One region of the Streptomyces sp. NPDC058650 genome, then DNA from elsewhere that is predicted to be linked to it. Evidence: riboswitches for the same ligand, from Rfam matches in the RefSeq annotation. Region 1 holds a riboswitch; each other region holds the start of a gene.
The links. Region 1 has a riboswitch for cyclic di-AMP ahead of ACFWWU_RS23295 (M23 family metallopeptidase). Riboswitches for the same ligand answer to the same signal wherever they lie in the genome.
Positions count from the first base shown of each region.

Region 2: it holds a riboswitch for cyclic di-AMP, as region 1 does, so the genes downstream of both, ACFWWU_RS03670 (M23 family metallopeptidase) here and ACFWWU_RS23295 (M23 family metallopeptidase) in region 1, are expected to answer to the same signal.
Region 3: it holds a riboswitch for cyclic di-AMP, as region 1 does, so the genes downstream of both, ACFWWU_RS06720 (C40 family peptidase) here and ACFWWU_RS23295 (M23 family metallopeptidase) in region 1, are expected to answer to the same signal.
Region 4: it holds a riboswitch for cyclic di-AMP, as region 1 does, so the genes downstream of both, ACFWWU_RS27640 (transglycosylase family protein) here and ACFWWU_RS23295 (M23 family metallopeptidase) in region 1, are expected to answer to the same signal.

Region 1 is NZ_JBHXRL010000013.1:123,070-126,962, reverse strand. It holds gene ACFWWU_RS23305 (HPr family phosphocarrier protein) at 54-335, shown strand; gene ACFWWU_RS23300 (GntR family transcriptional regulator) at 472-1,155, opposite strand; gene ACFWWU_RS23295 (M23 family metallopeptidase) at 1,351-2,133, opposite strand; cyclic di-AMP (ydaO/yuaA leader) riboswitch at 2,146-2,309, opposite strand; gene ACFWWU_RS23290 (M16 family metallopeptidase) at 2,511-3,878, opposite strand.
Region 2 is NZ_JBHXRL010000001.1:745,115-749,007, reverse strand. It holds gene ACFWWU_RS03680 (PrsW family intramembrane metalloprotease) at 1-10, shown strand, start outside; gene ACFWWU_RS03675 (aldo/keto reductase) at 7-957, opposite strand; gene ACFWWU_RS03670 (M23 family metallopeptidase) at 1,042-2,244, opposite strand; cyclic di-AMP (ydaO/yuaA leader) riboswitch at 2,256-2,402, opposite strand; gene ACFWWU_RS03665 (PP2C family protein-serine/threonine phosphatase) at 2,604-3,851, opposite strand.
Region 3 is NZ_JBHXRL010000003.1:131,329-135,221, reverse strand. It holds gene ACFWWU_RS06730 (ATP-dependent Clp protease proteolytic subunit) at 70-693, shown strand; gene ACFWWU_RS06725 (hypothetical protein) at 701-1,006, shown strand; cyclic di-AMP (ydaO/yuaA leader) riboswitch at 1,321-1,527, shown strand; gene ACFWWU_RS06720 (C40 family peptidase) at 1,531-2,007, shown strand; gene ACFWWU_RS06715 (ATP-binding protein) at 2,170-2,598, opposite strand; gene ACFWWU_RS06710 (8-amino-7-oxononanoate synthase) at 2,760-3,893, opposite strand, start outside.
Region 4 is NZ_JBHXRL010000018.1:117,465-121,357, forward strand. It holds gene ACFWWU_RS27630 (cytochrome P450) at 1-310, shown strand, start outside; gene ACFWWU_RS27635 (transglycosylase family protein) at 495-1,601, shown strand; cyclic di-AMP (ydaO/yuaA leader) riboswitch at 1,816-2,029, shown strand; gene ACFWWU_RS27640 (transglycosylase family protein) at 2,033-2,794, shown strand; gene eno (phosphopyruvate hydratase) at 3,126-3,893, shown strand, end outside.

The sequences.
Region 1 (3,893 bases):
GCCACATGAGAGACTGGTCTAGACAACCCGCTTGAGACTTGAAGGGCAACACCATGGCTGAGCGCCGCGTCAACGTCGGCTGGGCCGAGGGCCTCCACGCCCGCCCCGCGTCCATCTTCGTCCGTGCCGCCACGGCTTCCGGCGTTCCGGTGACGATCGCCAAGTCCGACGGCACCCCCGTGAACGCCGCCTCGATGCTCGCGGTGCTCGGTCTGGGCGCGCAGGGCGGCGAGGAGATCGTCCTCGCTTCGGAGGCCGAGGGCGCCGAGATCGCGCTCGACCGTCTCGCGAAGCTGGTCGCCGAGGGACTCGACGAGCTCCCCGAGACCGTCTGACCCCGCGCTCCCCGTACGACGAAACCGCGACCTCCGGAATTCCGGTGGTCGCGGTTTTCGCTTTTCCGGAGCCGGTGTTTCCGGGCAGCACGAATAAGCTCCGTCGAATTCCTATTCTTTGTATACGGTGCGCGCGTTAATTCCGGCCGCTCGCCGTGTTGACGGCATGTTGCGAAACCCTCACACGGCCGCGCTCCGGCCTTTTGAGCCGGTACAGACCCAGCGAGCGCTCCGCGTGCAGCGCCGTCAGCGCCCTGGCCCGCTCGGCGTCGCCACGCGCGACGGCGTCCACGATGGCGCCGTGCTCGGACCAGGCCTCCACAGGGTGGGCGGGGTGGTCGACCGCGTACATCCAGGCGATCTTGTGCCGCAGCTGGGTGAGCAGCGCGGTCAGGGCCGGGCTGCCGGAGGCCTGCGCCAGCGTCTCGTGGAACCAGCCCCCGAGCGAGCGCAGATCCTCGCCCTGGCCGCGTCTGGCCCGCTCCTGCCCCAGCCTGACCAGGCCGCGCAGGACCTTCAGGTGCGCCTCGGTACGCCGCTGCGCGGCGCGGGCGGCGCCCAGCGGTTCGAGCAGGGCCCGCATGTCGAGCAGATCGGCCGCCTCCTGCTCGGTGGGCTCGGCGACATGGGCGCCGGCGTGGCGGCGGGTGACGACGAAGCCCTCGGACTCCAGGGTGCGCAGGGCCTCGCGGACCGGGACACGGGAGACCCCGTAGCGGCGCGCGAGCTGCTCCTCGGTCAGCCGCCCGCCCCGCTCGAAGACGCCGGAGACGATGTCGTCCCGGATCGCCGTGCATACCGATTGCGCGGGTACGCGCATGTCCGACCTCCGCCTTGGTCCGCGAGAGACAATTCGAGCGACGCCTGTTCCGCGTCCGTTCTGCGTCTGTTCCGCGACTCTATTGCAGCAGGCCGGAATTTCCGATGCCCCCATGGAATCCAGCCATATGTTTCGGTCAGCGAAAAGCCCCGGCTCAGTACGAGCCGGGGCTTTTGCGACGCGATCCGCGTGACGTCAGAGGCTGACGCCGCGGGCGCGGAGGTAGGAGATGGGGTTCAGGTCCGAGCCGTAGTCGGAGCCCGTCCGCGCCTCGAAGTGGAGGTGCGGGCCGGTCGAGTTGCCGGACGAGCCCGAGATGCCTATCTGCTGGCCCGGCTCGACGGTCTGGCCGACGTAGACCCCGATGGACGAGAGGTGACCGTACTGGGTGTACGTGCCGTCGTTCATCTGGATGACGATGTTGTTGCCGTACGCCCCGCCCCAGCCGGCCTCGACGACGGTGCCGGAGCCGACGGAGACGACCGAGCTGCCGTAGGAGGCGTGGAAGTCGATGCCGGAGTGGCTGCCGGAGGACCAGAGCGAGCCACCGGTCTTGTAGCCGGTGGTCACGTACGAGCCGCCCACGGGGAGCTGGAAGGAGTCGAGTCGCCGGCGCTCGGCCTCGCGGGCGGCGCGCTCGCGCTCCTCGCGGACCTCCTTGGCGCGGGCCTCCGCCTTGCGCTTCGCCTCGGCGCGGGCCTCTGCCTGGGCCTTCGCCTTGACGATGGCCTCGAAGGCCTCCTGCTCCTGGGCGGCGGCCTGGGCGTCGATCCGGTCCGCGAGCGAGTCCTCGGTGATCACCTGCGTGAGGCCGGTGTCCTCGGCGGAGCGGTTGTCCGTGTCGGCGGCGAGCGCCGGGGAGGCGAAGGTTCCGATGACGCCGGTGGTGGCGAGCGTCGCTACGCCGGCGATGCCCACGCTGCGGCGCGCCATCCGGCTCGGACCACGATGCTTCCCGGTGGCACGGGTGAACGCCATGTAGGGGCTGATCCTTTCCTTCCTTCTCGCCTACCGGGTTAGCTGACGGGTTCGGAGCAGGAAGGTCTCCTACGAGCCCCTCCGTACGTGACGAAGGCGCCCGATTCACCCCAGGGACTGTGTGGGTCCCCGGCTCCCCAGGCTCGCGCCTGACGGGGACTCGGCGATGACTGTCCGTTGCCGCGAATGCGGCACGTGCACCTGACGAACAGCCGCACCGACGCTATGGGATCGTCTGTCGATCACCAAACAGACAGGCCCGTTTGTAAGACATGCCACAGGGCAGACAGCCACCCTTGCCCTCAATTCGGGCAAAGCGGAAGGCCTCGACGAAATCATGACGTCGAGGCCTTCCGTCGCCGGGTCGGCGGGTGCGATCAGCCGGTCACCACGGTGACTTCACCGATGCCGAGCGCGCGCACCGGCTCCGCGATCTGCGCCGCGTCGCCCACGAGCACGGTCACGAGCCGGTCCACGGGGAAGGCGTTGACCACGGCCGCGGTCGCCTCGACCGTGCCCGTCTCGGCGAGACGCGCGTACAACTGGGCCTGGTAGTCGTCCGGGAGGTGCTGCTCGACCTGGTCGGCGAGCGTCCCGGCGACCGAGGCGGCCGTCTCGTACTTGAGGGGCGCCACCCCCACCAGGTTCTGCACGGCCGTCTCGCGCTCGGCGTCCGTGAGGCCCTCCGCCGCGAGGGTCCGCAGCACCTTCCACAGGTCGTCAAGTGCCGGGCCGGTGTTGGGGGTGTCGACCGAGCCGCTGATGGCGAGCATCGAGGCGCCGTTCCCCTCGGCGTCGGAGCGGAGCACCTGCCCGAAGGCCCGCACGCCGTACGTGTAGCCCTTCTCCTCGCGCAGGACCCGGTCGAGCCGCGAGGTCAGCGTCCCGCCGAGGCAGTACGTGCCGAGGACCTGGGCGGCCCAGACGCTGTCGTGCCGGTCGGCACCGATCCGGCCGATCAGCAACTGGGTCTGGACGGCGCCGGGACGGTCCACGATGACGACCCGTCCGGTGTCGTCCGCGGTGATCGGCGGCATCGGGAGCGGCTCGGCCGGCTCGCCGGTCCAGGCGCCCAGCGTCTCGGCGAGGACCTTGTCCAGGTCGACGCCGGTCAGGTCGCCGACGACCACCGCCGTGGCCGTGGCGGGCCGGACGTACGCCTCGTAGAAGGCGCGGACCGCGGCGGCGTCGATCGCCTGGACGGTCTCCTCGGTGCCCTGGCGCGGCCGGGACATCCGGGCCTCGGCCGGGAACAGCTCCTTGGAGAGCTGCTTGGCGGCGCGGCGGGCCGGGTTGGCCGTCTCGTGCGGGATCTCGTCGAGGCGGTTGTGCACGAGGCGCTCGATCTCGGTGTCCAGGAACGCCGGGGCGATCAGCGCCTCGGAGAGCAGCCCGAGCGCCTTGGGCAGCCGGGAGACGGGCACCTCGAGGGAGACCCGCACGCCGGGGTGGTCGGCGTGGGCGTCGAGCGTCGCACCACAGCGCTCCAGCTCGGCCGCGAACTCCTCGGCGTCGCGCTGGTCCGTGCCCTCGGAGAGCGCGCGGGCCATGATCGTGGCGACGCCGTCGAGACCGGCCGGCTCGGCGTCCAGGGGGGCCGGCAGGAAGAGCTCCACGGCCACGACCTGCTGGCCGGGGCGGTGGCTGGTCAGCAGGGTCAGGCCGTTGGCCAGGGAGCCGCGGTCCGGGGCCGGGAAGGCCCAGGGCCTGGCGACGCCCGGCTCGGGCTGCGGGTGGAAGTCCATGCTCGTCAAAGACAC
Region 2 (3,893 bases), on a different contig from region 1:
CCGCAGTTAGGCAGTGGCCGAGGCCTCCGTGAGGAGCGTCAGGTCGGCCTCCGTGAGGGTGAGCTCCGCGGACGCGACCAGGGCCGGGAGCTGCTCGACCGTACGGGCCGAGGCGATCGGCGCGGCGACGGTCGGCCGGGAGGCGAGCCAGGCGAGGGCGACGGTGGCGAGCTCGGCCTCGTGCGCCTCGGCGACCGCGTCGAGCGCGGAGAGCACGGCCCGGCCCCGCTCGGTGTCCAGGTGTTCGCCGGCCCCGGAGGCGCGGACGCTGTCGACGGTGGCGCCGGGGCGGTACTTGCCGGTGAGGAAGCCGGAGGCGAGCCCGAAGTACGGGACGGCGGCGAGCCCGGCGCCCTCGACGGTCTCCAGGAGCGGGCCCTCGTAGGTGTCGCGCGAGACCAGGTTGTAGTGCGGCTGGAGCGCGACGTACCGGGCGAGGCCCTCGGCCTCCGCGAAGTCGAGGGAGGCGCGCAGCCGCTCCGGGGAGATGTTGGAGGCGGCGACGGCCCGCACCTTGCCGTCCTTGACGAGCTGGTCGAGGGCGGTGACGATCTCCTCGACCGGGACCGACTCGTCGTCGAAGTGCGTGTAGTAGAGATCGATGTGGTCGGTGCCGAGGCGACGCAGCGATTCCTCCACGCCCGCCTTGATGGTGGTGGCGGAGAGCCCCTTGAGGCGGGGGTGGGCGCCGACCTTGGTGGCGACGACGATGTCGTCGCGGTTGCCGCGGGAGGCGAGCCAGCGGCCGATGACGGTCTCGGACTCGCCGCCCTCGTTGCCCTCGGCCCAGGCGGAGTACGCGTCCGCGGTGTCGACGAAGTTCCCGCCGGCGGCGGCGTAGGCGTCGAGGACGGCGAAGGACTGTGCCTCGTCGGCGGTCCAGCCGAAGACGTTGCCGCCCAGGGCGAGCGGGAAGACGTGCAGATCGGAGGAGCCCAGCGTGCGGAGAGAAGTCATGGGTTGATCAACCCTCCGCACCGCCGGGCCTATTCCGGGCAAGGCCCGGGAGTGTCGGACGTCAAGGCGTCGGACCCCGGAGCGTCAGATGGACAGGCCCTTGGAGCGGAGCCAGGCCGCCGGGTCGATGCCGTCGCCGCCGGAGGTGTGGACCTCCATGTGGAGGTGGGCGCCGGTGACGTTGCCGGTGGCGCCGACGCGGCCGATCGTCTCGCCGGTGGTCACGGTCTGACCCGCGCCGACCGTCATGGAGGAGAGGTGCGCGTACCAGACCTCGGTGCCGTCCTCCAGCTCCAGGACGACCCGGTAGCCGTAGGAGCCGGACCAGCCCGCCGACGTGACCGTGCCGCTGTGGACGGCCTTGAGCGGGGTGCCCGTGGGGGCGGCGAAGTCGAGACCGGTGTGGTAGCCGGAGGACCACATCGAGCCGGACTGCATGTAGGTGGCGCTGAGGGAGTACGAGGAGAGGGGCATCGAGTAGCTGGCGGCGAGCTGGGCGAGGCGCTCGGCCTCGGCCTCCGCGGCCTTCCGCTCGGCCTCCGCCTTGGCTTCCGCCTCCGCCTTGGCCTTGGCTTCCGCTTCGGCCTTGGCCTTCGCCTCGGCGGCCGCCTTCTCCGCCGCATCGGCCTTGGCCTCGGCCTCGGCCGCCGCCTTCTCGGCCGCGGCCTTCTCGGCGGCGAGCTTCTCGGCCGCGTCGGCGGAGGCCTGCTGCTGCTCGGCCTGCTGGAGGATGCGGGCGCGCAGGATCTCGCCCGCGTCGGCCACCCGGGCGGTCGGGGCCGTCTCGGCGGTCCCGGTCTGCGTGGTGTAACCGGCCTGGGTGGTCCGGGCGGTCGCGGCGGTGCCGTTCGTCTTCTCGCCGGCCGGGGTGACGTACGTGGCGGCGGTGAGCGGGTTCGGGTTGCCGCCGGTCGCCTCGATGGTGTCCCGGATGCGCTGGTCGGCGTCGTCCGCGTCGTCGGTGAACAGCGCGCCGACGCCGGGGAGGTCCTCGGCCGCCGGGAGGTTCAGGTCGGGGAGGTCCGGGAGCGATATCGCGACCGGCGGCTTCTCCTGCGCGGTGGCGAGCCCGCCCGCACCGACGGCCGCGATGACGCCGACGCCGAGGACGGTGGAGGAACGGGCGAAGTTGGAACGCTGCTTGACGACCCGGTGCCGGCCGCCGGAGCGGCTCTCGGCGCGGAGGGATCCCTCGGTGGGGTTCCACTCGGTGTCCGGAGCGGCAGGACCCGCACCACCACCGAAGGCATCGAAGGGTGCTTCGGGTGCGGGAGTGTTGGACGCCACGAAGGCGCGCTCCTTTCCTTCCTTCTCGCCTACCGGGTTAGCTGACGGGTTCGGAGCAGGAAGGTCTCCTACGGGCGCGGTCGCACGGGTGCGAAGGGCCCGATTCACCCCAAGTAGTGGTTCCCCGGTTCCTTTTCAGGATTCGGCGCGTGCGCACGGTGCCGTCTCTTGCGACGGTTGTGACGACCGCGCTGCGTTATCGAACGTTAATAGACAGGGGGGTCCGATTCCAAGCCGTTCCCGGTGATCATTCATTGAATTGGTGGGGAATCGCCCGAGTTGACCCCCCTTCAGCAAGAGGCGGCCAAACTCTCGCGATCTGACGTTGTGTCAATTGTTATCGCAGCGACACCCTGTGACTACGCCTGGTGACCGGGGCGGATCGAGGGTCCTCCCGGCTGCGCCGGCGGTACCACCGGCATCGTCCGTCGCCTCTCCGGCTGCCCCGCCGCGGGCCTGCTCAGCGCGAGCAGCGCCATGTCGTCCGTCGACCCGCCGCCCGTGTGGAGCCGTACGTCGTCGACGAGCGCGTCGAGCAGCTCCTCGGGCCCCGGGAAGATCCGTCCGGCGAGGCGGGACGCCGGGTCGTAGAAGACGCCCTCCGCGTTCCGCGCCTCCGAGAGGCCGTCCGTGTAGAACAGCAGCGTCGCGCCCCGCGGGTACGGCCGCTCCTCGGCCCGGTCCGGCCACGCCGCCAGCTCGCCCATGCCGAGCGGCAGCGCCGGCTCCGCCGGATCCAGCACGTCCAGGTTCCCGTCCGCGTACAGCAACAGCGGTGGCGGATGGCCGCGGTTGACGACCCGTACGCTCCCGGCGTCGCCCTCGCCCCCGCCCGTCCCGTCGGCGCGCGGGATCTCCGCCAGGACGGCCGTCGTGAACCCCTCGAAGGCGTCGAGCCCGTGCCTGCGGGTCCCCTCCCGGGCCAGCGCCCGTTCCAGCCGCTGCGCCACCCCCTCCAGACTCGCCTCCTGCTCGGCCGCCTCCCGGAACGCCCCGATCACGACGGCGACGGCCTCGACCGCTTCCATCCCCTTGCCCCGCACGTCCCCCACGACGAGCCGCACCCCGTGCGGGGTGTCCTGCACGGCGAACAGGTCGCCGCCGATGAACGCGTCCGCCTGCGCCGCCTCGTAACGGGCCGCGCACTGCAGCCCGCCGATCCGCTCGTCGGGCGTCGGCAGCACCGCCTTCTGCGCGGTCTCCGCGATGACCCGCGCGGAGGCCAGCCGCTCGCCGCTGCGCCGCACGACCCGGTTGACGAGCATCGCGAGCGCGGAGACGGTGACGACGGTGAAGACCTCGGTGAGGGCCGGGACCTCGGTCGCCGTGCCGTTGTAGACGTGCAGCCCGACGCAGGCGAGGACGGCGGCGATCCCGGTGAGCAGGGTCGTGAGCGTCGAGAAGAACGGCGCGGCGATCAGCGGGGCGGCGGAGAAGAGCGGCGCGGCCGTGTACGTGGCGGGCGTCGACAGGTCGAAGACGACACCGCCCACGATGATCAGCGGGGGCAGCGCACGGAGGAAGCGCCGGGCCCCTCTGTACGGGCCGGGGCGGCGGCCCTCGCCGCCTCGCCGCCCGCCGCCCGCTGCTCCTAGGGGGTGCCCCACCTGTGCTCTCCTGCCCGGTCCGCACCGGCCACGGTGTTCCCG
Region 3 (3,893 bases), on a different contig from region 1:
GCTCCCCATCTTACGGCCTGTACGTCCTGTACATTTTTGACAGAGACAGATCGATGGAGGTGCTCAGCCATGGACGCGCGCTACGTTCTGCCCGAGTTCACGGAGCGGGCCAGCTTCGGGACCCGGACCCTCGACCCGTACTCGAAGCTCCTCGAGTCCCGGATCGTGTTCCTCGGCACGCCGGTCGACGAGACCTCGGCCAACGACGCCATCGCCCAGTTCCTGTACCTCGACCACGCGGCGCCGGGCCAGGACATCTCCCTCTACATCAACTCCCCCGGCGGCTCCGTCACCGCCATGACCTCGATCTACGACACGATGCGGACGCTCTCCTGCGACGTGGAGACCACCTGCCTGGGCCAGGCCGTCTCCACCGCGGCCGTCCTGTTCGCGGCCGGCACGCCGGGCAAGCGTCTGATCCTGCCCGGCGCCCGGGTCACGCTCCGGCAGCCAACCCTGGACGAGCCCCTCCAGGGACAGCTCAGCGACCTCGACCTCCAGGCGAGCGAACTGCTGCGGCTGCGCGCGCTGGTCGCCGGGCTGCTCGCCGAGCACACCGGGCAGGAGCGGGAGCGGATCGACGCCGACATCGACCGCCTGACCGTCCTGGACGCACCGGCGGCCGTCGCGTACGGCCTGGCGGACCACGTCGTCGTGAACCGGCGCTCCGCCGCCGGCGGTACGGCACGGTGAAGCGGCCGTGGTCCCCGAGCTGCCGCCGCTGCCGGCCCTGACCCGGGCCGAGGGCGACCTCATCGACGCGTACCTCGAAGTCGTCGACCTCCTCGGCAAGATCAATCCATCCAGAAGTACGCATACCTATGGGGCGTTGCGTGCGGCGCAGGCCCTGGTGGGACGCGCGGAGGCGCTGCGCGAGGCCCTGACGCTCATGCATAAACGGGGCGAGACCGACGTCCACGCGGACACATTGGCGCGCGCCCTAAGGGTGTTGAACGGAGAGCGCCGGGCCGACCGGGTCACCGTCCCCCGGACTCGCGCGAGTTGACATTTCCGCGTGTCGTGTCCAGGGCCGGTCGGGCGACACGCAACGCAGAATCCCTCCCCCGTTCGGCGTAGTCGACGAGTCGACATATGAAGCGGGCGAGTTGCGCAACAGGTGTACGCATTTGGCGGAATCGAACGTTCCATCGCTGGTACGCGGCTCGTAGGCCAAACCTCCGAAGATCACAAAGGCGGTCTGTCCACCCGAACGGATCAGTCGTGAGGAGCCTCACATATCGCCGTTTCAGCTCGGTTTTCGCCCATGTCGTGGGTCAAGATCCCTGTCGACGACAAGCCCCCGCCACCGCGGCGGGGCGGTCCGGGCGGACGCCGAGTCCTGCCGCTGTCCCGGACGTCTGGTCGACAGGAGTGGATCGGCAGGAGTGGAGGACCCAATCAGTACGGAACGTTCGCGCTGTCACCGCAGCGGGCCCGTTCCTTGGGGTGAAGCCGCAGCCGCGGCCGGGCATCTTCGCCAGCCCGAACCCGACAGGTCATCCTTCGCAGGCGGCTGACGAAGGGTTGCGCATGACCGCGCAGATGCATGTCCCGTCCCTGCTGTCCCGGGCCGGAGCCGTCTCGGCTCTCACCCTCGCCGCCGTCGGCGGCACGCTGTTCGCACCAGGCGCGGCATCGGAGGCCCAGGCAGCGACGACACACGCGAACAAGGCACTGAGCGTCGCCGCGTCGAAGAAAGGATCGCCCTACCGGTACGGATCGACCGGACCCACCCGGTTCGACTGCTCCGGTCTGACGCTCTACGCGTACAAGAAGGCGGGCAAGTCGCTGCCTCGCACCGCGCAGCAGCAGTACAACAAGTCCCGGCACATCTCCTCGTCCAGCCGGCAGAAGGGCGACCTGGTCTTCTTCCACTCCGGCGGGAGGGTCTACCACGTCGGCATCTACGCCGGCAGCGGCAAGATCTGGCACTCGCCCAAGACGGGCTCCTGGGTGAAGCTCGACAAGATCTGGTCGTCGAAGGTCTACTACGGCCGCGTCCGATGACGGACCCCGGGAACTGACCCGACCGAGCCGGAGGGTGCGGTGGCGCCGCCGCACTCCTTGCTCACCAGCACGCCTCGCTCACCAGCACCCCTCGCTCAGTCGGACGCCTCACTCAGCCGCACGCCTCACTCAGCCGCATGCCTCTCCTCGACGGTACGAGCCCTACACCGGGGCCATCGTCCACGGGAGGGTGATCCAGACGGTCTTGCCACCCTCCTCGGTCGGCGTGACCGAGAGGCGGCCGCCGGCCTCCGCCGCGAGGACGCGGATGATGACCATGCCGCGACCGTTGTCCTGCTGGACCGCCGCCGGAAGGCGGCGGGGCCAACGGGGATGACTGTCGGTCACACCGATGTGCAGGCGCTCCTCCCGCTCCAGGCGGAGGTCGACCGTGAAGGTGGGCGACTGCCCGAAGGTGTGCTGGACGGCGTTGGTGGCCAGTTCCGAGACGATCAGCCGGATCGAGTCCGCGATCTCCGCGTCGTCGTCGAGCCCCCAGTCCCCCAGGACGTCCGCGACGTATCTCCGTGCCGTGCGGACCGACGCGGGATCGCTCGGCAGAGTGACGGATACTTCCTGATGGTCTGCCATGGCGGCGCTGTCCCTTTCCCGCCGGGGACACCACCCCGGATTGCGCTTCGCGTCAGAGTGCAACCGATCGTGCCGCCCCGTACGGCCTTCCACCACGAAATGCGGGGATCTATCGCCCGAAGCGGTGAACTCTGCTGCCCGAGAACGCTCTTGGGGTCGCCTCAGGCGGCGGGCGCGGTACGCAGGATCGTCTCCACCGCCCGTCCGAGCTCGGCGTCCGTGAGGTCGGCGCGGGCCGTGAGCCGGAGCCGCGAGATGCCGTCCGGCACGGACGGGGGCCGGAAGCAACCGACCGCCAGACCCTGTTCGCGGCAGTCGGCCGCCCAGCGCAGCGCCGCCTCGGGCGAGGGGGCGCGCACCGAGACCACGGCCGCGTCCGGCCGCGCGGCGGTCAGTCCGGCCGCCGTGAGGCGCTCGTACAAGGTGGTGGCGACGGCCCGCGCCCGCCCGGCGAGCGCCGGCTCGGCGGCGATCAGCCGCAGGCTCGCCAGCGCGCCGCCCGCCGCGGCCGGGGCGAGCCCGGTGTCGAAGATGAAGGTGCGCGCCGCGTTCACCAGGTGCTCGACGACCCGGGCGGGGCCGAGGACCGCGCCGCCCTGACTGCCCAGGGACTTGGAGAGGGTGAGGGTCGCGACGACGTCCTCGTCGCCCGCGAGGCCGGTTTCGTGCAGGGCGCCCCGTCCGCCGTCGCCGAGGACGCCGAAGCCGTGGGCGTCGTCGACGACGAGCCCGGCGCCGTGCGCGCGGCAGGCGGTGGCGAGCTCCGGCAGCGGCGCCTTGTCGCCGTCGACGGAGAAGACGGAGTCGCTGACCACGAGCGCCCGGAGTTCCGGTCGCGCCTCCAGCGTCTTGCGTACGGACTCGGGATCGGCGTGCGGCACGACGGCCGTCTCGGCGCGCGCGAGCCGGCAGCCGTCCACGATCGAGGCGTGGTTGGAGGCGTCCGAGACGATCAGCGAGTCCCGGCCGCCGAGGGCCGTGAGCGCGGCGAGGTTGGCGGCGTAGCCGGAGGAGAAGACGAGGGCCGCCTCGAAGCCGCAGAACTCGGCGAGTTCGCGTTCGAGCCGGGTGTGCAGCCGGGTCGTCCCGGTGACGAGCCGTGAGCCGGTGGCACCCGCGCCCCAGCGGCGCGCCGCCTCGGCCGCCGCCTCGGTGACCTCCGGTCGGCGGGTGAGGCCGAGGTAGTCGTTGCTCGCCAGGTCGAGGAGCTCCGACTCGGCGGACCGGGGTCGCAGCGTACGGACGAGACCGGCTTCCGCACGGCGGCGCGCCTCGGCGTCGGTCCAGTCGAACGC
Region 4 (3,893 bases), on a different contig from region 1:
GGCGGGCGACCCGGTGCTCGTGGTCCTCGCCGCCGCCAACCGGGACCCGGAGCGGTTCGCGGAGCCGGACACGCTGGACCTGACCCGGCGCGACAACCAGCACCTCGGGTACGGGCACGGCATCCACTACTGCCTGGGGGCGCCGCTCGCCCGCCTGGAGGGGCAGGCCGCGCTGGCCACCCTCCTGACGCGCCTGCCCGATCTGCGACTTGCGGCCGATCCGGCCGAACTGCGGTGGCGCGGAGGGCTCATCATGCGGGGATTGCGCACGCTTCCGGTGGATTTCACCCCTTCCGTACGCCTCCTGTGAAGTGACGGACCATCAGAAATGTGATCTTCACGTGATCGGGGGGCCATCGACTTGTGACGAGCGTTCGAATGCCGCTACGTTTCCCGGCAGTCTCAGCCGTCACGCGAAAGGCCTCCCTATGCGCTCCGGGAACGGACGACACCGTCGCCCCCGTCAGGCCCCCGCCATCGTCGTCGCCGCGGGAGTGACCGGATCCGCCCTGGCACTGCCGCTGCTCGCCAGTGGCTCCGCCTCCGCCGCCGACGCGGCGACCTGGGACCGGGTCGCCGAGTGCGAGTCCGGCGGCCAGTGGAGTGCCAACTTCGGCAACGGCATGTACGGCGGCCTCCAGTTCACCCAGGACAGCTGGGAGCGGAACGGCGGCCTCGCGTACGCCCCCAGCCCCGACCTGGCCAGCCGCGCCCAGCAGATCGCGATCGCCGACAAGGCGCTCGCCGCCGGCGGCACCGACTGGGCCACCTGCGCGCCCATCGCCGGTCTGACGAACGACGGCAAGGTCACCGGGGTCAACCCCGGGCCCACCGCCGCCACGAAGACGCCCACGGGACCCGTCGCGGAGTCGAACCGGACCGCGGGCGTCCCGGTCACGCCCTCGGAGACCGCCGCTGCCGAGAAGTCCGCGGAGGAGTCCGGCCCCGCCACCGAGGGCGCCGAGCCGCCCCGTACCGCGTCGAAGGCCCCCGCCGCGCCCACCACGCCCGTCAGCCCCACCGCCCCCGTCAGCCCCACCGCGCCGGTCAGTCCGACCGCGCCGGCGACGGCGGCCACCACTCCGGCCGCGCCGGGTACGGCGACCACGCCGGGCACCTCGACCGCGCCGGGCACCTCGACCGCGCCGGGCACCTCGACCACCCCCGCGGCGCCCGACGCGTCCCTGACGCCCGTATCGCCCGTATCGCCCGAGGTGCCGAAGGGTGACGCCTCGTCGGCCACTCCCGGCACCGGCAAGCACCGGGGCGGGGCAGCCCCGGAGGAAACCGGCAAGACGGACACCTCCGTCGAATCCGGCAGACATGCTTCATCGACGGACAACCTGGCGGAAAGTCCTACCGTCCTGCCGGTCACTGACGAGGCGAAGAATTCGGACGCAACGGACAGTCAGGACACTTCGGATGCCTACACCGTGCGGCCCGGCGACAATCTGTCCGAGATTGCACAGGAGAACGAACTCCCCGGAGGGTGGAACGCCCTCTATGACGCCAACCGCGGGACCGTGGGCATCGATCCGGACCTCATCGTCCCTGGTCAGAGCCTCGACCTGACGATCGGTTCGGAAGAGAAGGCGGAGTAGTTCCGGGTCATATGTCCGGTTCTGGGCAAGTGAGACATGGGTCTCTTCGCCTCAACTGGCGTGTCACGTCCGCGAACTTTGCCCCCGTCACCTCCCACCTGCGCAAACGCCCTCCATCGAAGGGCAAGTAGGGGCGATATTTCCGCAATACGCCTCTTTGAACTTCCGGTGGGTCTGTGTCTACGGTCGTAACCGCTCGCCACCGCGGGCCCCGTCGACCGAAACGCCGAATCCTGCCGTCGGCCGATGGGAACGTCGCGTAAGCGCCGTAGGCAGGAGCGGGGGACCCAAGGTAAGTGCCGACCCCGGCCGTTGAGACAGACGGCCGACGATCGGCTAGGGGTTAAGTCGCGTGCTAGGACACGCGGCCGGACAACTCATTGGTCCGAACCCGACAGCTCACCTCGTAGGCGTCGGTGAGGAGAATCTCCATGCTGTTTTCCGGCAAGGGCAAACACCGTCGTCCCTCCAAGGCCACCCAGGTCGTCACGCTCGTCGGTGTCACCGGTGTCGCCGTCGCCGCCCCGCTGATGACCGCGGGCACCGCCTCGGCCGCCACGTCCTCCGAGTGGGACCGCGTCGCCCAGTGCGAGTCCGGCGGCAACTGGTCCATCAACACCGGCAACGGGTACTACGGCGGCCTGCAGTTCTCCGCCTCCACCTGGGCCGCGTACGGCGGCACCGCCTACGCCTCGACCGCCAACCAGGCGTCGAAGTCCCAGCAGATCGCCATCGCCGAGAAGGTCCTCGCGGGCCAGGGCAAGGGCGCCTGGCCGTCCTGTGGCGTGGGCCTCTCCGGCGCCTCGTACGACGGTGGCTCCGCAGAGAGCGCGCCGCAGCAGCAGGCCGCGCCGAAGCAGGAGACCCAGCAGCCGCAGCGCAGCACCCAGCCCTCGCAGCAGCGCTCGACCGAGCAGCCGACCACCCGCAGCGAGCAGCGCCAGGCCCCGAAGCAGGCCACGCAGCAGCAGGCCGCGCCGAAGGCCGCCGCCAAGAAGACGGTCACCACCCCGACCGGCAAGGTGGTCAAGAAGGGTGACGGCGAGTACAAGGTCGTCGCCGGCGACACCCTCAGCAAGATCGCCGAGGCGCACGGCGTCAAGGGCGGCTGGGCCGAGCTCTTCGAGCTGAACGAGGACGTCGTCGACAACGCCGACCTCATCTACGTGGGCCAGCAGCTCCACCTCAAGTGAGCCCGGCGGCTCGGGTGAGTCCGGCGGCTCGCCCGACCCCGACGACCCTCCCGCGGTGACCACCCCGGTCCGGCGCACTCTCCCCCGTGCGCGCCGGACCGGGGTTCCGTGTGTCCGGGGTTCCGAAGCGCCCCTTCGGGGCGACCCGACGGTTACCGCTCAGTAGATCTGGGGCCCTTCGTCCCGAGATGCATGCCCTTGGGTCCTTTTTCGTCCCAGGGGGCGGGCGCACGGCCGACCGGAGCCCCGGAGCCGGTTAGGCTCTTGGCGCAAGGCCAAGCGACCCTGCACCGGCCATGCGTCACATCCAGCGTCACATCCCAAAAAGGAGATGCTCGTGCCGTCCATCGACGTCGTCGTAGCCCGGGAAATCCTGGACTCCCGAGGTAACCCCACGGTCGAGGTCGAGGTCGGCCTCGACGACGGCAGCACCGGTCGTGCTGCTGTTCCGTCCGGTGCGTCCACCGGCGCGTTCGAGGCCATCGAGCTTCGCGACGGTGACCCGAACCGCTACATGGGCAAGGGTGTCGAGAAGGCCGTCCTCGCCGTCATCGAGCAGATCGGCCCGGAGCTCGTCGGCTACGACGCCACCGAGCAGCGCCTGATCGACCAGGCCATGTTCGACCTCGACGCCACCGAGAACAAGGGCTCGCTCGGCGCCAACGCCATCCTCGGCGTCTCCCTCGCCGTCGCGCACGCCGCGTCCGAGGCCTCGGACCTCCCGCTCTTCCGCTACCTCGGCGGCCCGAACGCGCACCTGCTGCCCGTTCCGATGATGAACATCCTCAACGGTGGGTCGCACGCCGACTCCAACGTGGACATCCAGGAGTTCATGATCGCCCCGATCGGCGCGGAGTCCTTCTCCGAGGCCCTTCGCTGGGGTGCGGAGATCTACCACACCCTCAAGGGCGTGCTGAAGCGCAAGGGCCTCTCCACCGGCCTCGGCGACGAGGGCGGCTTCGCCCCGAACCTGGAGTCGAACCGCGCCGCCCTGGACCTCATCATCGAGGCCATCAAGGAGGCCGGCTACACCCCGGGCACCGACGTCGCGCTCGCGCTCGACGTCGCCGCGTCCGAGTTCTACAAGGACGGCACGTAC